Regions from separate parts of the Lentzea sp. NPDC003310 genome, predicted to be linked through region 1. Evidence: riboswitches for the same ligand, from Rfam matches in the RefSeq annotation. Region 1 holds a riboswitch; each other region holds the start of a gene.

Evidence for each region. Region 1 has a riboswitch for S-adenosylmethionine ahead of ABZX02_RS38100 (aminotransferase class V-fold PLP-dependent enzyme). Riboswitches for the same ligand answer to the same signal wherever they lie in the genome.
Region 2: linked by a shared signal. The riboswitch ahead of ABZX02_RS19965 (methionine ABC transporter ATP-binding protein) and the one ahead of ABZX02_RS38100 (aminotransferase class V-fold PLP-dependent enzyme) in region 1 are both predicted to bind S-adenosylmethionine.
Region 3: linked by a shared signal. The riboswitch ahead of thrC (threonine synthase) and the one ahead of ABZX02_RS38100 (aminotransferase class V-fold PLP-dependent enzyme) in region 1 are both predicted to bind S-adenosylmethionine.

Annotation. Positions count from the first base shown of each region.
Region 1 covers NZ_JBEXNC010000024.1:8,542-15,726, forward strand. Annotated here, with positions in the region: gene ileS (isoleucine--tRNA ligase) at 1-180, shown strand, start outside; gene ABZX02_RS38080 (SRPBCC family protein) at 231-710, opposite strand; gene ABZX02_RS38085 (TetR/AcrR family transcriptional regulator) at 736-1,305, shown strand; gene ABZX02_RS38090 (M28 family metallopeptidase) at 1,306-2,238, opposite strand; gene ABZX02_RS38095 (potassium/proton antiporter) at 2,378-3,856, shown strand; SAM riboswitch class IV at 3,929-4,043, shown strand; gene ABZX02_RS38100 (aminotransferase class V-fold PLP-dependent enzyme) at 4,080-5,411, shown strand; gene lspA (signal peptidase II) at 5,435-6,184, shown strand; gene ABZX02_RS38110 (RluA family pseudouridine synthase) at 6,285-7,169, shown strand.
Region 2 covers NZ_JBEXNC010000009.1:170,221-177,405, reverse strand. Annotated here, with positions in the region: gene ABZX02_RS19990 (DivIVA domain-containing protein) at 1-417, shown strand, start outside; gene ABZX02_RS19985 (ABC-F family ATP-binding cassette domain-containing protein) at 428-2,200, opposite strand; gene ABZX02_RS19980 (4-(cytidine 5'-diphospho)-2-C-methyl-D-erythritol kinase) at 2,268-3,233, opposite strand; gene ABZX02_RS19975 (MetQ/NlpA family ABC transporter substrate-binding protein) at 3,288-4,088, opposite strand; gene ABZX02_RS19970 (methionine ABC transporter permease) at 4,117-4,800, opposite strand; gene ABZX02_RS19965 (methionine ABC transporter ATP-binding protein) at 4,797-5,795, opposite strand; SAM riboswitch class I at 6,019-6,112, opposite strand; gene rsmA (16S rRNA (adenine(1518)-N(6)/adenine(1519)-N(6))-dimethyltransferase RsmA) at 6,201-7,022, opposite strand.
Region 3 covers NZ_JBEXNC010000028.1:7,106-14,290, reverse strand. Annotated here, with positions in the region: gene ABZX02_RS40330 (ComEA family DNA-binding protein) at 1-301, shown strand, start outside; gene ABZX02_RS40325 (DNA internalization-related competence protein ComEC/Rec2) at 1,190-3,934, shown strand; gene thrC (threonine synthase) at 3,996-5,252, opposite strand; SAM riboswitch class I at 5,264-5,409, opposite strand; gene holA (DNA polymerase III subunit delta) at 5,497-6,465, shown strand; gene ABZX02_RS40310 (class I SAM-dependent methyltransferase) at 6,478-7,185, opposite strand, start outside.

The sequences.
Region 1 (7,185 bases):
GTGTCCGACCGGATCACGCTGACGCTGGAGCTGCCGGACGCGGTGCGCGCCGCGGTGGAGCCGCACCTGCCGTTCGTGCAGGCGGAGACGCTGACGTCGGCGGTGGTGTTCGGTGAGGGCACCGCCGAGGGCACGGTGGGCGACGGCGCCAAGGTGAAGGTGGCCGTGGCGAAGGCCTGATCGAGATCGGCAGGAGGGGCCGCTGTCTTCGGACGGCGGCCCCTTTCACGTCACGGCCTGCGCCCACTTGCCTGAGCGCGCTGTGGCTGACGTTTGCGAGGCGTGAACAGCCGCCGCACCTGGCGCACGTACCACGACCACCGGGCCGGGGACGCGGGTTCCCGGCCCGCCGCCCGTTCGCACACGTCGAACAGGTCCTCGATGCACGCGTCGTGCAGCCACCGGATCGCCAGCGCCCACCGCACCCGGTCCACGAACGCGAAGTCCCCGACCAGCTCGTGCCGCAGCACGTCCCCGGACGCCGAGAGCGTGTGCGACCCGGACAGCCGGGTGAACTCGAAGGTGATCGACTCACCGGGTGTGTACGAGGTGCAGCGGTAGCGGATCGGTCCGTGCCCGCCGTCCGCGCCGACGCCCAACGGCCGGTCGAACTCCTGCCTGCCCCACGCGGGTGGCCAGAGTTCCTGGACGCGGTCGACGAACGGGCCCGCGGGCGCGCCGAGGTCGCGGGTGTGGACGTTCCTGATCATGAGAGCCCCTTCCATACGCTACCGTATGTTCTCGGAACGTACGGTAGCGTATGGAAGTGTGGTGCGGCGGAATCGTGACGACTGGACTGAGATAGCGCTGAGAGCGTTGGCCGAGGGCGGGTTGAGCGCCGTGGCGATCGAGCCGCTCGCCGCGCGGGCCGGGGCCACCAAAGGAAGCGTCTACCACCACTTCCCGAACCGCGACGCGTTGCTGCAGGCGACGGTCGAGCGGTGGGAGCGGGAGCACACCGAGAAGGTCATCGAGCTCGTCGAGTCCGAGCGGACTCCGGAGGACAAGCTCAGAACGCTCTTCGCCATGGTGCTCGACCGCACGCGCAAGGGGTCGGTCGAGATGGCGTTGCTGGCCGGTGCGGGCAACGAGGTGATCGCGCCGGTGCTCCAGCGGGTCACCGAGAAGCGGCTGGGCTATCTCACCGACCTGTTCCGGCAGTTCGGGTTCGGCAAGGCCCAGGCGAGGAAGCGCGCGCTGATCGCGTTCAGCCTCTACCTGGGCCAGGCCCAGATGTGGGTGAGCCTGCCCGGCCTCGTCGAACCGGTGCTCGACGAGGCCGTGCGGGTGCTCACCGCGAAGTGATCAGGCCGCCGTCGCCCAGAGCGCGGAGGCGATCACGTCCGCGTTGCGGTCGAGCGCCGTCGCGCTGACGTTGGACGTCGTGTCGCACGAGCGGTGGTAGCAGCGGTCGTAGGCCTGGCCGGCCGTGCCACCCCACTTCGCCGCCTGCGCCGAGGTCTTGATGCCCTCGGCGCCGGTGAACGTGCCGCCGACCGGGATGCCCGCGCGGGCGAACGCCGCGTGGTCGGAACGGCCGCCGACGCTCGTCAGCTCGGTCTGGACGTTGATCGCCGTGAAGCCCGCCTGCAGCCTCTGCTGCAGCGCGAGCGATCCGGAGGGCTGGCCGGACGCGCTGTAGACGAAGTAGCCGGGGTTCGGCGAGCCGGTCATGTCGAAGTTCAGGTACGCCTTGATCCGCGACCTGTCCGTCGTCGACAGCGAGTTCACGTAGAACGTCGAGCCGCGCAGCCCGAGCTCCTCGGCGCCCCACCAGCCGAACCGCACGTGCTTGGTCGGCTGGAAGTTCGTCGCCCGCATCTGCAGCGCGACCTCGAGCAGGGACGCGGAACCCGTGCCGTTGTCGTTGATGCCGGGACCCGACGTGACGCTGTCGAGGTGCCCGCCCAGCATGACGGTGTTGGTGACGTCACCGCCGGGGTAGTCCGCGATCAGGTTGTAGCCCGTGGCGCCGTTGTAGGTGAACGACTGCACGCGCGTGGTGAAGCCGGCCGCGTCGAGCTTGCCCTTCACCCAGTTGATCGAGGCCAGGTACCCCGGTCGTCCGTGCGCGCGGTTGCCGCCGTTGGCGTTCGCGATGGACTGGAACTGGTTGAGGTGGGCTTGTACGTTCGCGACGTTGATGTTGGGCGCCGCCAGAGCCGACGGTGCCGCCGCCTGTGCGGTGGTTGCTCCGGTCGCCATCAAGGCGGCCGCCAGTGCGATCAGGATCCTCATGGTTCAACTCCGTGCAGGGTTGGGATTGAGCCACTGATCAACATGCTCCGTCGTGCATGAGCCCGCTAGGGGCGAACGGCGGGAGTTGTTAACTCGTCTGATTCGTCGGATTCGGTGGTGATCGATCAGAATGGTCCAGGTGGGTGACGTCACGGTCGTACTGGGCATCGGCGCCGCCGTGCTGCTGATCTCGGTGATCGCGGTGCGCGTGTCGACCCGGCTCGGGCTGCCCTCACTCCTGCTGTACCTCGGCATCGGCGTGCTGCTCGGCGAGTCGGTCTTCGGCATCAAGTTCGACGACGCCGACCTCACCCAGTCGCTCGGCATCGCGGCGCTCGTGCTGATCCTCACCGAGGGCGGCATCACCACGCGCTGGAACGCCGTGAAGTCCTCGCTGTGGCTGGGTGTCGCACTGTCCACAGTGGCCGTTGCGGTGAGCGTCGCGGTCACCGGCACGGCGCTGCACTTCCTGCTGGGCCTCGACTGGCGGATGGCGTTGCTGTGGGGCGCGGTGCTCTCGTCCACCGACGCGGCCGCGGTGTTCAGCGTCCTGCGCTCGCTGGGCGTCGGCGCGCGGCTCACCGGTGCTCTCGAACTGGAGTCCGGTCTCAACGACGCGCCGGTCTACATCGCCGTGGTGCTGCTGGCCTCCTCCGACGAGATCTCCTGGACCGCGCCGCTGCTGGTGATCTACGAACTGGGCGCGGGCGCGCTCATCGGCGTCGTGCTCGGCTTCCTCGGCGGGGCCGGGCTGAGACGCGCGGCGCTGCCCTCCACCGGTCTGTACCCGCTCGCCACGGTGGCGGTGTGCGTGATGGCCTACACGGCCGGCGACCTCGTGCACGCCTCCGGTTTCCTCGCCACGTACGTCGCCGCGCTGGTCCTCGGCAACGCCCGCCTGCCGCACCGCGCCGACACCCTCTCGTTCGCCGAGGGCCTGGGCTGGCTCGCCCAGATCGGGCTCTTCGTGCTCCTCGGTCTCTACGCCTCGCCGTCGCGCCTGCTCGACGTGCTGTTCCCCGCGCTGGTCGCGGGCGTGGTGCTGACGTTCGTGGCCCGGCCGCTGTCGGTGGTGCTCGCGTCGCTGCCGTTCAAGGTGCCGTGGCGGGAACAGGCGTTCCTCTCGTGGTCCGGCCTGCGCGGCGCGGTGCCGATCGTGTTCGCGCTGATCCCGCTGATCCAGGGGGTCGAGGGCGCGCGGCAACTGGTCGACGTGGTCTTCCTGCTGGTCATCGTGCTGACGATCGTGCAGGGCACGACGCTGCCGTTCCTCGCCCGGCGCCTGCACCTGGTGAAGGCGGGCGAGGCGAAGGAGGTCCAGGTCGACTCCTCGCCGCTCGACGAGCTCGGCGCCGAGCTGCTCCAGGTGCACATCCAGCGCGGGTCGAAGCTGCACGGCGTCTACATGTCCGAGCTGCGGCTGCCCTCCGGCGCCACGGTCAGCCTCGTGGTGCGCGGCGAAAAGAGTTTCACACCACAACCGACGACCCGGCTGCAGACCGACGACCAGTTGCTCATCGTCACCACCGAGGAGGCGCGCGACGCCGCTGAGCGGCGCGTACGTGCCGTCGACCGCGCCGGCCGCTACGCCAGGTGGAAGGGCGAGACCGGCGATTAGTCGGTCTCCGAGGCTTCTCACGATGTGATCGGGTGTCGACGTGGCGGTCACGCTCCGCTAACGTCGTCGGCAGGTCATGAGAGCCAGCGTCAAGCCCAAGCTTGCTGGCCGGCAACCCTCCAACCGCGGTGGGGTGCCCTTGGTGAGGACCTGGTCCGGCGCGTAGGGCGCCGGTCAAGCGCGGGCCTCCACGAGAAGGCCCCCTGGCCTCGGAGGCAGCTCGATGACGCTCGCGATCACCCCCAGCACCACCACGGCGGTTCCGGCTGTCGTCGGCGCCGACCTGCGCGTTCCGCTGGTGACCGGGGAGCGCGTCGGCTACGCCAACCTCGACCACGCCGCGTCGGCGCCCTGTCTGCAGGAGGTCCACGACGCCGTCGACGAGCTGCTGCCCTGGTACGCGAGCGTGCACCGCGGCGCCGGGTTCGCCTCGCAGGTCTCGACCCGCGTCTACGAGCAGGCCCGCGACCGCGTCCGCCGGTTCGTCGGCGCGCACTCCTCCGACGCCGTCGTGTTCACCCGCAACACCACGGACTCGCTGAACCTGTTGGCGCGCAGCGTTCCCCGCAACACCGCCGTCGTGCTGTTCGACAGCGAGCACCACGCGGCACTGCTGCCGTGGCGCGGGCCGAACGTGCAGCGCATCCCCGCACCGTCTTCGTCTGGCGCCGCGATCGTCGCGCTGGACCGGGCTCTTGCCGCCGCCCCGGTCGGCCCGAGGCTCGTGATCGTCACCGGGGCGTCCAACGTCACCGGGGAGCTGTGGCCGGTCGCCGAGCTCGCGAAGGTCGCCCGCCGCCACGGCGCGCGGATCGCGCTCGACGCCGCGCAGCTCGCCCCGCACCGCCCGATCAACGCCCGTGAGCTGGGCGTCGACTACATCGCGTTCTCCGGCCACAAGATATACGCGCCGTTCGGCGCCGGGGTGCTGGTCGGCCGCGCGGACTGGCTGCAGCAGGCCCAGCCGTACCTGGTCGGCGGCGGTGCCACGTCCAAGGTCACCGACCACGGCGACCGCCTCGGCGTGGCCTGGTCCGCGGTGCCCGAGCGGCACGAGGCCGGCAGCCCCAACGTCGTCGGCGTGCACGCGCTGGCCGCGGCCTGCGAGATCCTGTCGCGGCACTGGGAGCAGACGGTCGCGCACGAGCAGGAGCTGCTGACGCGCCTGCGTGAGGGCCTGCGCACGATCCCCGGCTTCCGCGAGCTCGCGATCCTGACCGACACCGACAAGGTGGGCGTCGTCAGCTTCACGATCTCCGGCTTCGACGCGGGCTTCCTCGCGGCGGCGCTGTCCGCCGAGTACGGCATCGGTGTGCGCGACGGCGCGTTCTGCGCGCACGTGATCGTGGGCCGTCTCGTGAAGCAGGTGGGTTCGCACGAGGAACGTGCCGTGCGCGCGTCGATCGGCCTCGGCACGACGGCCGAGCACGTCGACCGTCTCATTGCCGCGTTGCGCGTTCTCGTCACCGAGGGTCCGAAGTGGACCTACGAGCAGCGCGACGGCCGGTGGGTCCCCCAGGACGACAACCGAACCCTGCCGCCGTTCCTCGCGTAGTCCCTGTAGTGGACACTGACCTGGTGAGTGACGAGCCCAAGGCCGAGGAGAAAGCCTCCGCGGAGGTCGCTGACAAGCCTGCGGACGCGCAGGTCAGCGAGCCGGAGACGGTCGCGTCGGCCGTCGTCGGGGTCGAGGACGAACAGGCCGAGGCGAAGCCGGCGGAGTCTCCCGCGAAGGCGGAGGACGACGAGGAGTTCTCGATCTCCGGTTCGTTCGCCGGGTCCCTGCCGGAACCGAAGACGAAGATCCTGGCTGTCCTCGCGGCCGTCGTGCTGGCGCTGGACGTGCTCACCAAGGTCGTGTCGGTGGCGTTCCTCGAGGGCGCCGAGCCGATCAAGATCTTCGGCGGCGCGCTCTACCTGACGTTCGTGCGCAACCCCGGTGCCGCGTTCGGCCTGGCCGAGGGCATGACGTGGATCCTCGCGCTGATCGCGTTCGGCGTCGCCGGGTTCATCGTCTGGATCTCGCGCAACCTCCGCTCGCAGGGCTGGGCCGTCGGCCTCGGCCTGGTGCTGGGCGGTGCCGTCGGCAACCTCGCCGACCGCCTGTTCCGCGAGCCGGGACCGATGCGCGGGCATGTGGTCGACTTCCTGTCGCTGTTCGACCCCTACGGCCAGGTCTGGCCGGTGTTCAACGTCGCGGACATGGCGATCGTCGGCGGTGGCGCGACGATCATCGTGCTGGCGCTGATGCAGCACGACTACGACGGGACCGTCGTGAAGCAGGCCGAACCGCTCGTGGAGTCCGACGGTCAGCAGGAGACGAAGTAGCAGCTCCTGGTAGTTTCAGCGGGTTCTGCAAGGAGAAGAAGGTCGAGGCCCCCGCGTGAGCGGTTACCGAACGCTGCCGATTCCCGACGGACTGGACGGCATGCGCGTCGACGCCGGCCTCGCGAAGTTGCTCGGCCTGTCCCGCACCGCCGTCGCGGCCATCGCGGACGCCGACGACGTGCTGGTCGACGGCCGGGTCGTGGGCAAGTCCGACCGGCTCACCGCCGGGTCGATGCTCGAGATCACGCTGCCCGCGCCGCCGCAGCCGATCACCGTGCAGGCCATCCCGGTGGAGGGCCTGGAGATCATCCACGAGGACGACGACATCATCGTCGTGGACAAGCCGGTCGGCGTCGCCGTGCACCCGTCGCCGGGCTGGACCGGTCCGACCGTCGTGGGCGGTCTCGCCGCCGCCGGTCACCGCGTCGCCACGTCCGGAGCCGCCGAGCGCCAGGGCGTCGTGCACCGGCTCGACGTCGGCACGACCGGTGTCATGGTGGTCGCGAAGTCCGAGTCCGCGTACTCGGCTTTGAAGCACGCCTTCAAAGAGCGCACCGTCGACAAGGTCTACCACGCGATCGTGCAGGGCCACCCGGACCCGATCAAGGGCACCATCGACGCCCCGATCGACCGGCACCCGAAGCACGACTACAAGTTCGCCGTGATGAACTCCGGCAAGCCCTCGATCACGCACTACGAGGTCATCGAGGCGTTCCGCGCGGCGTCGTTCGTCGAGGTGCACCTGGAGACCGGGCGCACGCACCAGATCCGTGTGCACTTCTCGGCGCTGCACCACCCGTGCGTCGGCGACCTGACGTACGGGGCCGACCCGACGCTGGCCAAGCGCCTCGGCGTGACGCGGCAGTGGCTGCACGCGCGTCAGCTCGGGTTCCACCACCCCGGCACCGGCGAGTGGGTCACGTTCACGTCCGAGTACCCCGCTGACCTGGCGTCGTCGCTGGAGAAGCTCCGCGAAGAAGGCTGATTGCGTCTAGGTAAAT
Region 2 (7,185 bases), on a different contig from region 1:
CTGCTCGGCCAGGACAACCTGACCGCGAAGGACGTCCGCGACGTGCGGTTCTCCCGCCCGCTGATCGGCCGGCGCGGGTACGACGAGACCGAGGTGGACTCGTTCCTCGGCCAGCTCGAGCAGCAGCTCTCCGGCCCGTTGCGCAGCAGCATGCCGCCGGTGAAGTCGTGGAAGGACCTGCGCCAGCTGCGGATCCCGCAGGCGGCGGCCGGGCAGCGCGGCTACCGCACCGCGCAGGTCGACCGGATGCTGGAGGAGATCGGCGTCGCGCTCGACGGCATGCTCGGCGCGACGGCGGACGAGGTCATGAAGGCCCGCTTCAGCTACGCGCTGCTCTCCGGCCAGGGCTACGACACGTCGTTCATCGACGAGCTGTTGCCGCAGCTCGCGGACGAGCTGCGGCGCAAGGGCCGCTAGGAGGGCCTGGCTAGCCCTCCACCACCTCGGCCGCGACCATCCAGGCCGTCTCCACTTCGGACTCCTCCGCCAGCACGGCGCGCAGCTCGGCGTCGAGCTTGAGCAGGCGGTCGGGTTCGGTCGCGGCCTCGGCCAGCGCGGCGTGCAGCTCGGCCTCCTTCTTGTGCAGCACCTCCAGGCGCCGCTCCAGCCGGGCCAGCTCCTTGCGGGCGGCGCGCTGGTCGGCGGCGTTGGAGGGCGCCTTGTCGGCGGCGGGCGCGGACGGCGCGGACTCCCTGGCGCGCAGCGAGTCGCGGCGCTTCAGGTACTCCTCGATGCCGCCGGGCAGCTCGGTCAGGCCGCCGTCGCCGAACAGCGCGACGACCTTGTCGCACACGCGCTCGACCAGGTAGCGGTCGTGCGAGATCACGACGAGCGTGCCGGCCCACGAGTCGAGCAGGTCTTCGAGCTGCTGCAACGTGTCGATGTCGAGGTCGTTCGTCGGCTCGTCGAGCAGCAGGACGTTCGGCTCGGCCATCAGCAACCGGCACAGCTGCAGCCGCCGCCGCTCGCCACCGGACAGGTCCGAGACCGGCGTCCACTGCTTCTGCGACGAGAAGCCGAACCGCTCGCCGAGCTGCGACGCCGACATCTCGTACTTGCCGAGCACGACGCGGCGCGCGACCTCCTCGATCGCTTCCAGCACGCGCATCGACCCGTTCAGGTCGAGCAGCTCCTGCGAGAGGTGCGCGATCTTGACCGTCGAGCCCTGGATGCGCTTGCCCGTCTCGGTTTCGCGCTCGCCGGCGAGCAGCTTCAGCAGCGTCGTCTTGCCCGAGCCGTTGACGCCGACCAGGCCGATCCGCTCGCCGGGACCGATGCGCCACGTCAGGTCGCGCACCAGCACCCGGTCCGGAATGGACAGCGTGGCGTCCTCGATCTCGATGACCGTGCGGCCCAGCCGCTTCTTCGCGAACGCCACCAGCTCGACGCTGTCGCGCACCGGCGGCACGTCCGCGATCAGGGCCTCGGCGGCCTCGATCCGGTAGCGCGGCTTCGAGGTGCGGGCGGGTGCGCCGCGACGCAGCCACGCCAGCTCCTTGCGGGCCAGGTTCTGCCGCTTCTCCTCCGCCGCGTCCGCGAGCCGCTGCCGCTCGGCGCGGGCGAAGATCCAGTCGGCGTAGCCGCCCTCGTACTGCTCGACCTTGCCGTGCACCACTTCCCACGTGCGGTTGCAGACGGTGTCGAGGAACCACCGGTCGTGGGTGACGACGACGAGCGCGCACTTGCGCGCCAGCAGGTGCTCCGCGAGCCACCGCACACCCTCGACGTCGAGGTGGTTGGTCGGCTCGTCCAGCACGAGGAGCTCGAGGTCCTGGATCAACGCGGCCGCGAGCACGACCCGGCGCCGCTCGCCACCGGACATCCGCGAGACCACGGAGTCGAGGCCCAGCGCGGTGATGCCCAGTCCGTCCAAAATGGACCGGACGCGGGCGTCGGCCGCCCACTCGTGCTCGGCGTCGAACCCGAGCGGGTCGATCACCGCGTTGCGCACGGTCGACCCCTCCGGCAGCTCGGTCCGCTGCGTCACGACGGCCATCCGCAGGTCGCGCGACCGCGACACGCGGCCCTCGTCGGCGGGCTCCACCCCGGCCAGCACCTCGAGCAGCGTCGTCTTGCCGCCGCCGTTCAGGCCGACGACACCGATGCGGTCGCCCTCGTTGACGCCGAGCGACACGCCGTCGAGCAGCGGCCGGACGCCGAACGACTTCGACACGGACTCCAGGTTGACCAGGTTGGCCATCAAAACCTCACGACTAGTAAGAAACTGCCCGGTGCAGGCTACCCAGGCAGGCCACGTCCCCCGACAGCTACGCGTGCACCTCGGGTGGAGTGGGCTTGGGTTCTTCCGTCGTGATCACGCGCGCACCGGGCACGGGGCCGTGCGCCACCCGCACGGTCCGGCACACACCGGCGCCCGCGAGCTCGGCGGCCACCTTCACGGCCGTGTCGCCGTCCTCGCACAGGAACGCCGTGGTGGGGCCGGACCCGGACACGATGCCGGCCAGCGCGCCCGCGTCGACCCCCGCGCGCAGCGTGCGGCGCAGGTTCGGGCGCAGGGACACGGCCGCGGCCTGGAGGTCGTTGCCCAGCAGCAGCGCGAGCTGGCGCGGGTCGCCGGAGGACAGGCCCTCCAGCACGGCCTCGACCTCGCCCACGCGGGGTGGATCTCCCTCGGCGCGCAAGCGGTCCAGCTCGTCGAAGACGTCCGGAGTGGACAGTCCGCGGCGGTCGAACGCGAGCACCCAGTGGAACTGGTGGCGCCCCAGCACGGGCACGATCCGCTCGCCGCGGCCGGTGCCGAGGGCGGTGGCGCCGTAGAGGGCGAACGGGACGTCCGCGCCGAGCTTGCCGGCCAGTTCGGCCAGTTCGTCGCGGCTGATGTCGAGACGCCACAACGACGACAGGCCGACCAGCGTCGCCGCCGCGTCCGCGCTGCCGCCCGCCATGCCGCCCGCGACCGGGATGGCCTTGCGGATGACGACGCGGACCTTGGGGTCGTCCGCGTCCTTGCCGACGTGCGCGGCGAGCAGCTGGACGGCGCGCCAGGCGAGGTTCGAGGCTCCGGTGGGCACCTGGTCGGCGCCCTCGCCGTGGACCTCGACGCCTGGCTCGTCGGCGACCGCGACCGTGACCTCGTCGACCAGCGACAGCGCCTGGAAGATCGTCACCAGGTCGTGGTAACCGTCCGGGCGCACGTCACCCACGGCCAGGTGCAGGTTGACCTTGGCCGGGACGCGAACTGTGACCGGGGGAGGAACGACTGCGAGCACCATGTCAGCGTACGGGCGTTCTCGGTCCCCGGACTCCTCCCCCGGTCGCAGTCGCGCTCAGACCGGGATGACCGAACCGTTGTAGGTCTGCTTGATGTAGTCCTTGACCTGCTGCGACGCGAGGAGCTCCGCCAGGTCCTTCACGCGCTTGTCGTCCTTGAGCTCGGTGCGCGTCACCAGGCCGTTGGCGTTGGGGTTGCCCTCGGCCTTCTCCAGCGCGAGCGAGTCGGTGGCCGGCTTGAGGCCCGCGTCGATGGCGTAGTTGCCGTTGATGACCGAGGCGTCGGTGTCCTCCAGCGACCGCGGCAGCTGCGCGGCCTCCAGGGGCACGAACTGCAGGTTCTTGGGGTTCTCCGCGATGTCGCGGACGGTCGGCTGGTCGACCTGCTTGAGCTTGATGAGGCCGTTCGCCTCCAGCAGCTTCAGGCCGCGCGCCTCGTTCGTGGCGTCGTTGGCCACGGCGATCTTGGCACCGCTGGGCAGCTCGTCGATCTTCTTGGCCTTCTTCGAGTACAGGCCGAGCGGCTCGACGTGGACCGGTCCGACCCACTCGACCTTCGCGCCGGACTCCTTGGTGAACGTCGCCAGGTACGGGACGGTCTGGAAGTAGTTGGCGTCGAGCGACCCGTCGACCAGCGCCGTGTTCGGCTGCACGTAGTCGGTGAACTCGACGACCTCGATCTTGAGACCCTTCTGCGCGGCGAGGTTGTCGGCCACGTACTTGAGGATCTGGGCGTGCGGGACCGGGGAGACGCCGACCTTGAGCGTGTCGGAGGCGCTGGAGCCGCCGGCCGAGCAGGCGGACAAAGCGGTGATACCGGTCAAAGCGACTGCGATCAGGGCAGCACGAATACGCATGACGTTCCTTTTGAGAAATTGCTATGGGTCAGACTGAGGCGTGCCGCCGCCGGTCGGACGCACGGGCGGCACGGGTGAAACCGAGCTGGATCACGGTGGTGAGCACGGCGAGCCACGCCACGGTGCTCCACAGGATCCGGTCGTTGAAGCGCTGGTAGCCCTCGCGGATGGCCAGGTCACCGAGGCCTCCGCCGCCGATCACGCCGGCCATCGCCGAGTACCCGATGAGGGCGATCACGGTGACGCCGATGGCGTTGATCAGGGCGGGCAGCGACTCGCGGATGAGCACGGACCTGACGATCCTGAGGGTGCTCGCTCCGGTCGTGATCGCGGCTTCCACCACGGTCACGTGCACCTCGGACAGGATGTTCTGCACGAGCCTGCCGACGAACGGGATCGCTCCCACGGCCAGCGGCACGATGACCGCCGTGCTGCCGATGGAGCCTCCGACGAGGAGCCGGGTGACCGACGTGAGCGCCACGAGCAGCACGATGAACGGCATCGAGCGGCCCAGGTCGGTGACGAAGCTGAGGATCCTGTGCACCGCGGCGTTCGGCCGCAGCCCACCCTTGGCGGTGAGCTGCAGCCAGACCCCGACGGGAACTCCGAGCAGTGTTGCGATGACCGTGGAGACGCCGACCATGTACAGCGTTTCTCCGGTGGCCTCGACGAGGTACGCGACGACGTCGGACCAGGGTGTTGCAGACCTCACGCAGCTACTCCCTGTGGCCCCTTCAGGGACCTCTGCACAGCGCCGCCGGCCTCGCCGATCCACTCGAGAGCGGAGTCAGAACGTTCGCCGTTCAGCCCCAGGCGGAAGCGCGCGACCGGGGTCTCCCCGAGACGCGTCAGGCCACCGCCGACGATGTTGAGCTCGACCCCGAACCGGTGCGCGGCCTCGGGCAGCAGCGCGCCGACCGCGGCGAACCCGACGAGCACGACGTCCGCGACGCGGTCGTAGCTGCTCTCGTTGATCGGGTTCAGGTCGACGGCGGGCAGCAGGGCGCTGCTCGTGCGGCTGGCCGGGTTGTTGACCAGGTCGAGGACCTTGCCGTGCTCCACGACGCGACCCTGCTCCAGCACCGCGACGTCGTCGCAGATCTTCCGGACCACGCCCATGTCGTGCGTGACGACGAGAACGGTGACACCGAGCTCAGCGCGCGCACGGTCGAGCACGGTCAGCACGGAACCGGTGGTCTCCGGGTCCAGGGCGGACGTGGGCTCGTCGGCGAGGAGCACGGACGGGTTCGCGGCGAGGGCGCGCGCCACGGCGATGCGCTGGCGCTGCCCGCCGGACAGCTGGTCGGGGTACGCGGCGGCCTTGTCGGTCAGCCCGACGAGGTCGAGCAGCTCACCCACACGCGTGCGGCGCTGCGGTCCGGGCACACCGGCGCTCTCGAGCGGCAGCGCGATGTTGCCGGCCGCGGTGCGCTGGCGGAGCAACGAATCCCCTTGCGGCACAACGCCGATCTGCCGGCGAGCGGCCCTGAGCGCCGAGCCGTCGAGGCTGGTGATGTCGGTGCCGTCGACGCGGATCGCCCCGGAGTCGGGACGCTCCAGCAGCGCGACGCAGCGGGCGAGCGTCGACTTGCCGGCGCCGCTGGGGCCGACGACGCCGAGCACGGACCCGGCCTCGACGTCGAGGGTCACGCCGTTGAGGGCGGAGACACCCTGGAAGGACTTGGTGAGGTTTTCGACAGTGATCACTTCTGCTCCACGGCTGCGCGCGACGGCACACCGTCCGGTCGTGTTCCGGGCGTGCGCGGTCGAGGTGTGCTGCTCAGGGGGTGCGCCACTCTTCGTTCGAGTGCGCGTCAAAGGACTTTGAGAAGGCGCCTTAGACGAGGTGGCGACGACATGCAGAAGCGGTGCGACGGCACTGGTCGACAACTCGACGGCGCGTCAGCATTCGCACGGTACCCATGGTGCTCCTCCATCGGTCCTGGCGTTAGCACCTGCCCGCATCCAGCGGGTGGTTGCTGCGACGTCGTAGAGCCAGGTCTCTCAGTCGCTCCGGATGGCAAGTAGCAGTCAACCGGACGGACGTTCGGTTGCGCAAGCCAAAACCGGATTCGTTCGACAGATCACACTGATGGCCGATGGATCCCCGGCCTAGACCTCCGCAATCCGGATGAAGTCGATCACGGTGAGCTGCTCACCCCGGAGTTGCGGGTCGACGCCGGCCTTTTCGAGCAGTTCGTCCACGTTCGCGGTGTGCCCCTTGAGGGCAGCCCTCAGCGTCTTGCGCCGCTGCGCGAAGGCAGCGTCAACGATCTTGAAAAGCTTCTTGCGATCCACTGTGGACAGCGGCTTTTCGTGGCGCTGGAAGTGAACCAGGCCCGAGTCGACGTTCGGCGCCGGCCAGAAGACGTTCTTGCCGATGGCGCCGGCCTTCTTCGCCTCGGCGTACCAGGCGAGCTTCACGCTGGGCACGCCGTAGATCTTGCTGCCGGGCTTCGCGGCCATGCGGTCCGCGACCTCGGCCTGGACCATGACAAGGCCCTTTCGGAGGCTCGGTAGTTCGGCCAGGAGGTGCAGGACCACCGGGACCGCGACGTTGTACGGGAGGTTGGCGACGATCGCGGTGGGTTGCGCCGGCAGGTCTTCTTGGGTGACTTTCATGGCGTCCTTGAGGACGACGTGGAGTTTGCCGGCGTTCTCCGGGTCCATCTCCTGGACGGTCTGCGGGAGCCTGTGGGCCAGGGGTGGGTCGATCTCGACTGCGACGACCTGGCTGGCGTTCGGGAGGAGGGCGAGGGTCAGGCTGCCCAGGCCTGGGCCTACCTCCAGGACTACGTCGTCCTCGGTGAGGTCTGCGGTGGCGACGATCTTGCGGACCGTGTTGGGGTCGTGGACGAAGTTCTGGCCCAGCTTTTTGGTTGGGCGGATGTCCAGCTCGGCGGCTAGACGGCGGACTTCGGCAGGTCCCAGCAGGCTCACCGGGGCATTCTCTCAGGCCTTGTGTTGTGGGCGCGCGTCCCGTCGCCTTGCGTCGTGGTCACCCTTGCGTCCTGTACCGAGCCGGTGCCGGGCATCGCCGCTTCGCGACGATCGCGATTGGGGCTTGACTTCGGGGCCCTTGCGAGGCCTTCCTCGG
Region 3 (7,185 bases), on a different contig from region 1:
CGACCTCCACAACCTGAACCTGGCCCGCAAACTCACCGACGGCGAACAGATCGCGGTGGGCATCCCGCCCCCGCCCCAGATCGGCGCACCCCAGGCAGGCGGAGCCCAGCCGAAGCTGAACCTCAACTCCGCCACAGCGACCGAGCTGGACGCCCTCCCCGGCGTGGGCCCGGTGACAGCGCAACGCATAGTCGACCACCGCACCCGCAAGGGCCCGTTCGCCTCAGTGGACCAACTCCGCGACGTGGAGGGCATCGGCGAATCGAAGCTGGCCAAGCTGACTGACCTGGTCCACACATGACCTTCGCCGCCAACGCCTTGGCCCTCTACCACCGCACCAGGGCGCACTACCGCCACCTGACGGGCACACCCCCGCTACCCGCAGACCACAACCACCTGCCCCGCCCCCTGACAGTCACCCACCCGCTCCACCGCCGACACACCCCACCCCGCCGCCCATTCCGCCCAACCAAAGCCTTCCGCCGCCTGCTGACAGCAACCCTGCCCCCACCTCCAGTCCCAACTCCGCCACCTCCGCCCGCAGCCTTGCCAGCCACCCTGCAACGGCCGTGCCGAATCTGCGCAGCAACCGTGCACCGCCCCTAAAACCGCCACCGCACCAACAACCCAGGGCGGGCCGCCCGCCCGCCAGTCAGCGCTACACGTACGGCCACGGCCGCGCGGGCCCGCCCTCGCGCCCAACGCCGCGCACCCCAACACTCGCTCACCTTTGGCGCCGCCCTCTTCCCCGCCCGCCTCCCGCCCTATCCCGCACTCCGCCTACCGACCCATGGCGCGGCGTCCCTCGCCAACGGTCACGACCCGGCGCCCGCGCGTCCCACCCTCGCCCGCTACACCCGCCCCGCACCGCCCGACCCCGCCAGTCGCGCCCCGACCATCGCACCTCAGGCCCCGCACGGCCTCTCCGCCTGACCTCGGCGAGTCGCCCTGCCCTCATTGCCTGCTCCCACCGCCCCAACACCACACCCACTCACCGATCGGAGTCCGCCATGCCCTCGGTCCGCATCACCCGCCACCCGCACATCGACACCTCCTGGCACCACCCCACCGCCAGGCCCCCGCAGGTCCAGCCGCACCCTCTCCCACACCGCAGACCACAGGTCCCGCACCCGCGCCGAGGCAGCCCCAGCCGTGACCCGAGACCTCCCACCCCAGACGGGAGGCCACGATGGTTCGCAAACACCCCCTAACCCACGACTTCCGACTAGTCCCGGCCGCAGCCGCGGTCTGGGCCACCGCCGTGGCGGGACTGTTCCTGAGCTGGCAGGCAGCAGCGCTCACAGGACTGACCGCCGGCATCATCGGCCTCCTGGCGTGGCGCCGCGCCTGGTGGACCAGGACCTGCGCCATCGCCCTGCTGATCTCGGGTCCAGTCGCCGCCGCCTGGGTAGGCGGACACGTCCTGCGGGCCGAGACCCACCCGCTCCGCCTGGCCGCTGAACAAGGCCGCAGCACCACCCTCACCGTCGAGCTCACCACCAGACCGAAGGGAATCCGGGCGGCAGGGTTCGGCGGGACCCAGGCAGGCGTGCAAAACGTCGTCATCAGAGCGACGACGGACGGTGCCCAGGTGGTACTGCTGGCCCCGGCGGAGAAGTGGCGGGACCTGTTGCCCGGCCAGGAAGTCACGGCCAAGGGCACGCTCGCGCCGCCCCGTGGCGGCGATCTCGCCTCGGCGTTGCTGCGGGTGCGGGGGCCGCCGCTGGATCCTCAGCCGCCGCCGGTCTGGCAGGCGTGGGCCGACGAGCTCCGGGACGGGCTGCGCGAGGCCAGCAGGGTTCTCGACGCCGAGGAGGCCGGGTTGTTGCCGGCCCTCGTGGTGGGCGACACCGAGCAGATGGTGCCGCGCATCGTGGAGGAGTTCCGGACGGCCGGGCTGTCCCACCTGCTGGCGGTGAGCGGGGCGAACCTGGCGATCATCTGCGGAGCGGTCTACCTGCTGGTCAGGCGGCTCGGTCCGCGGGTGGCGGCGGGTGCCGCGCTGGTGGCGCTGGTCGGGTTCGTCGTTCTCGCCGGGCCGGAGCCGAGTGTGCTGCGGGCGGCGGTGATGGGTGCCGTCGCGTTGCTGGCGTTGGTGGTGGGGCGGCAGCGGTCTGCCGTGCCGAGTCTCGCGGTCGCGGTGCTCGTGCTGGTGGTTCTCGATCCGGCGCTGGGAGGTGATCCGGGGTTCGCGTTGTCCGTGGTGGCCACGGCGGCGTTGGTGCTCGTGGCGCCCCGGTGGGCGCAGGCGCTCAAACGGCGCGGTGTGCCCAACGGGCTGGCCGAGGCGATCGTCGTGCCGATGGCGGCGAGCCTCGCGACGGCGCCGGTGGTGGCCGGGTTGTCCGGGCAGATCAGCCTGGTGTCGGTGGTGGCCAACCTCGTTGCCGGGCCGGTGGTCGCGCCGGCGACGGTGCTCGGGGTGGTGGCGGCTGCTGTCGCGCCGGTGTCCGGCGGGGTGGCGGAGGTCGTCGTCCACGTGGCCGGTCCTGCCGTGGGGTGGTTGATCACGGTGGGGCGGCAGGCGTCGGCGGTGCCTGGTGCCGCGGTCGGGTGGCCGGACGGGTGGGGCGGCGCGCTTGCGCTCACTGCGGTGTGCGCGGTGGTCGTCTTGTTGTTGCGGTTCAAGAAGACGCGGACGTTGGTCGTCGCTGTGCTCGTCGGTGGGTTCGTGGTGCTGGTGCCGTTGCGTGTGGTGGCACCGGTGTGGCCGCCGGACGGGTGGAAGGTCGTCAGTTGCGACGTCGGGCAAGGCGATGCGCTGGTCCTCGCGACCGATGACGCCGACACGGCGGTGCTCGTCGACACCGGGCCCGACCCCGGTGCGGTCGACCGCTGCCTGAAGACGTTGGGGATCAAGAGGATTCCGCTGGTGGTGCTGACGCACCTGCACGCGGATCACGTCGGCGGACTGGAGGCCGTGCTCACCGGGCGTGCGGTGGGGGCGGTGGCGGTCGGTCCGCTCAAGGAACCCAGGTGGGCGTGGAGGGAGGTCGGTGGACGGGCTCGCGCGGCCGGTGTTCGGGTCGTGGAGCCGCAGGCGGGCGAGCGGTTCGCCTTGCCAGGACTCGAACTGGAGGTGCTGGGGCCTCGGCGAGCGCCGGTCGGTGGTGTCGAGAACACGACGGTGAACGACTACTCGCTCGTGCTCCGGGCGCACACGAGGGCCGGGCGGGTGCTGCTCACCGGTGACGTCGAACTGGCCGGCCAGGCGGCGTTGCTGGGGGAGCGGGACCTGAGCGCCGAGGTGCTCAAGGTGCCGCACCACGGGTCGCGTTCCTCGCTGCCCGCGTTCCTGAATGCAGTGCGGCCTCGGGTGGCGCTGGTGAGCGTGGGCGAGGGCAACAGGTACGGGCACCCGAGTCCGCACGTCATCGACGTGCTGCGGACGGGAGGTGCGCTGGTGTTGAGGACGGACAGGGACGGTGACCTGGCGGTGTTGCCGGGAAACCGAGTCGTACGAAGGAGAAGAGATGGTCTGGGTCAGGTTGTTCAACGCGCGCTACCCGATTCCCGGTGGCACGCCGGGGCTCGCGTGGGCGTTGTGGCAAACCAACTACTCGGCCACCCCGTGGCCGCACGACGAGCTGAAACCCGATTTCGGTTACTACATCTGCGAAACACTCGACGACGGCACCCGCGCGGTCACCTACAGAGCGACGGCCACGCATGTGCTGCCGCCGACGGAGGCGGAGTCTGCCGAGGAGGCCTACGACCTCGTGGCGGAGCGTGTGTTCGACGACGAGTTGCGGGTCGCGCCGAACGTCTGGCACGACTACCACTACAACGCGCTCAAGGCGGAAGCGCCGTGGCCGCAACGGATCGTGGCGTGGCGGGCGGGTGTGGAGCCGGTCGGGCCGCACGTGGTGGACGGCTTGCGGCGCTTTCCGCGCACCGGGTGGCTCAAGACGGACGCGATCTCGTTGTGAAGTAGCGCAACGGCCCGGCGACGCGGGTGCGTCACCGGGCCGAAGGGAGGTGAGTTATCGAAGTGTCTAGCCCAGGGCCTTGATGACGGCCTCGGCCGACGGCGGCACCGTCGCGCGCGGGCCGATCGTGTCGCCGAGCGCGTCGAGGGTCTTGAGGCCGTCGCCGGTGATCAGCAGCACGGTCTCGGCGTCCGGGTTGAGCTGGCCCGTCTCGATCAGCTTCTTCGCCGTCGCCACGGTCACGCCGCCGGCGGTCTCGGCGAAGATGCCCTCGGTGCGGGCGAGGAGCTTGATGCCCTCGACGACCTCTTCGTCGGTGACGTCCTCGATGGCTCCGTTGGTGCGGCGCACGGCGTCGAGCACGTACGGGCCGTCGGCCGGGGCGCCGATCGCGAGCGATCGGGCGATGGTGTCCGGGCGGACCGGGCGGATGACGTCGTGGCCCGCCTTGAACGCGGCGGAGATCGGGGAGCAGCCGGTGGCCTGCGCGCCGAACACCTTGTACGGCGTGGCTTCGACGAGGTCGAGCTGGCCGAGCTCGCGGAACGCCTTGTCCACCTTGGTGAGCTGCGAGCCGGAGGCGATCGGCACGACGATCTGGTCGGGCAGGCGCCAGCCGAGCTGCTCGGCGACCTCGTAGCCGAGGGTCTTCGAGCCTTCCGCGTAGTACGGGCGGACGTTGACGTTGACGAACGCCCAGTCCTCGTTCTCCGCGGCGAGCTCCTGGGCGAGGCGGTTGACGTCGTCGTAGTTGCCGTCGACGGCGATCAGGGCGCCTTCGTACACCGCGCTCATGAGGATCTTGGCGCGCTCGAGGTTGGAGGGAACGAGGACGACGGACTTCCAGGCCGCGCGGGCGGCGGCCGCGGCGACGGCGTTCGCCAGGTTGCCGGTGGAGGGGCAGGCCAGCACCTTGAAGCCGAGTTCGCGGGCGGCGGCGAGCGCGACGCCGACGACGCGGTCCTTGAACGAGTGCGTGGGGTTGCCGGTGTCGTCCTTCACCCAGATCTTGCGGACGCCCAGGGCCTTGGCGAGGTTGTGCGCCTCGACCAGGCGGGTGCCGCCGGGGTCGGTGTTCGGGTGCTGCTCCACAGTGGACGGAACGGGGAGGAGGCCGCGGTAGCGCCAGATGGACCTGGGGCCGGCCTCGATGTCCTCGCGCCGGATCTTCCCGAAGTCGTAGGCCACTTCCAACGGCCCGAAACACTCGAGACAGGCGTACTCAGGAGCGAGAGGGGTTTCGTTTCCACACTCACGGCACAACAGCGCACGGGCGGGGCCGAGGTCGAACTTGGTGCTCGTGGGCACACTGACAGCAGTCATCGCGAGGTATCTCCTCATCTGTCCCGCGAAATCGAACGGGTCGGAATTGGCACCGTGATCGTCTGCACTCAGATGCGCGCACAGGTCTGTGCACACAGCGCTGACGCCGGTTGCCGGGGCTTCTTCGGGCCGGTCCCTCTGCCCCTCTGGATGAGCGGTGTTCAGTTGTGGTCACCAAGCTACGGCATAGCTCGGTTTCCGAGCCACAGACGCCCACGATCCGGGACGTGGGAGGATGCGGAGCGTGAGCGCACCGGAGTCACTGCACCTCGTCGTCGGCGAGGAGGAGCTGCTGGTCGAACGTGCTGTTCGGGCGGCTCTCGAGGCCGCGCGGAAGGTCGATCCGAACGCCGACCTGACCCGCGTCCAGGTGACTGATCTCACGCCTCCCGAGCTCGCCGAGCTGGTGAGTCCGTCGCTGTTCGCGGAGGGGCGCGTGATCGTCCTGCAGAACGGGCAGGACATCGGCAAGGAGGTCGCCGACACGGTGCTCTCCTACGTGAAGGCGCCCGCGGACGGAGTCACGCTCGTCGTCGTGCACACGGGCGGTGGTCGCAGCAAGGCGGCCAAGGACCTGCCGGGGCAGCTGAAGAAGGCCGGTGCCGTCGTCACGGAGTGCGCCAAGGTCACCAAGGCGAGCGACCGCGAGGCGTTCGTGCGCAACGAGGTGCGGCGGGCGGGCGGCAAGATCGACCCCGAGGCCGTCGCCACGCTCATCGACGCCGTCGGCACGAACCTGCGCGAGCTCGCGGCGGCCGCGTCGCAGCTCGTCTCCGACGCCGACGGCAAGGTGACGGTCGAGGAGATCCGCCGCTACCACCAGGGCAAGGCCGAGGTGACGGGGTTCGCCGTCGCGGAGAAGGCCGTGACCGGGGACCGGGCGGGTGCGATGGAGGCGTTGCGCTGGGCCATGCAGCTCGGTGTGCCGCACGTGCTGGTCGCGGATGCCCTGGCGGACGCGGTGCGGACGGTCGCGCGCGTGTCCGCGGTTGGACGCGCCGACCCGTTCAGCCTGGCCGGGCCGCTCGGCATGCCGCCGTGGAAGATCAAGAAGGCGCAGGCGCAGGCCCGCGGCTGGGACCAGACCGGGCTTGCCGACGCGATGCAGGTGGTCGCGGGGCTCAACGCCGACGTGAAGGGCGTGGCGGCCGACGCCGACTACGCGCTGGAACGCGCCGTGCTCCGGATCGTGGCCGCGCACAGCCGTCGTTAGGTCGCGACGCCGTCAGGGCCTCGGGATCCCGATCAGGTACTGGGCTCCGGTGAAGCCGGGTTCGACGCCGATCGTCCACTCGAACGACTCGGTGGCGTCCAGGCCGTCGACGAGCCGCCGCAGCTCCGCGCGCCCGTACATGCGCAGAAACGACACCACGCTGTCGAAGTACATCATGAACGGCAGCACCGGCACCACGTAGGTCAGCGCCAGCCGCAGCAGGTAGCGCGGCGGGCGGTTGGGCTGGAACGGCGCGGCCAGCAACACCGCCAGCGTGAGGAAGAACGGGAACACCAGCACGTAGAGCCACGACCGCTTGGTGTCCACGACCACGAGAGGCTGCCGCGTGTCGACGGCGTTCTGCAGCATGCGCGCGGCCAGCGGGGGCGGGAAGTGGTGGAACGCGCCGTAGATCGTGCGCGTGCCCTCCAACCGGCAGTCGGTGGCGTCGACCGGCGTGGGCACGTGGCCGACGGTGCAGCACGGGTCGGACAGGCGTCGGCGGTTGCGCGCCGCGACCCGCTCGAACGCGGGCACGTTCGGCACGAGATCCGTCAGCGTCACCCGGGTGTGCACGCCCTGCGCGTGCAGGCGGCGCTGGATCAGCGGCACCGGTCCGCCCGAGCCCGCGCACAGGTCGACGATCCGGTGGTCCGCGCCGGACCGCAGCGCCAGGGCGAGCGGGCGGGAGTACTCGCGCGCGGCGTCCGTCAGCCGGTA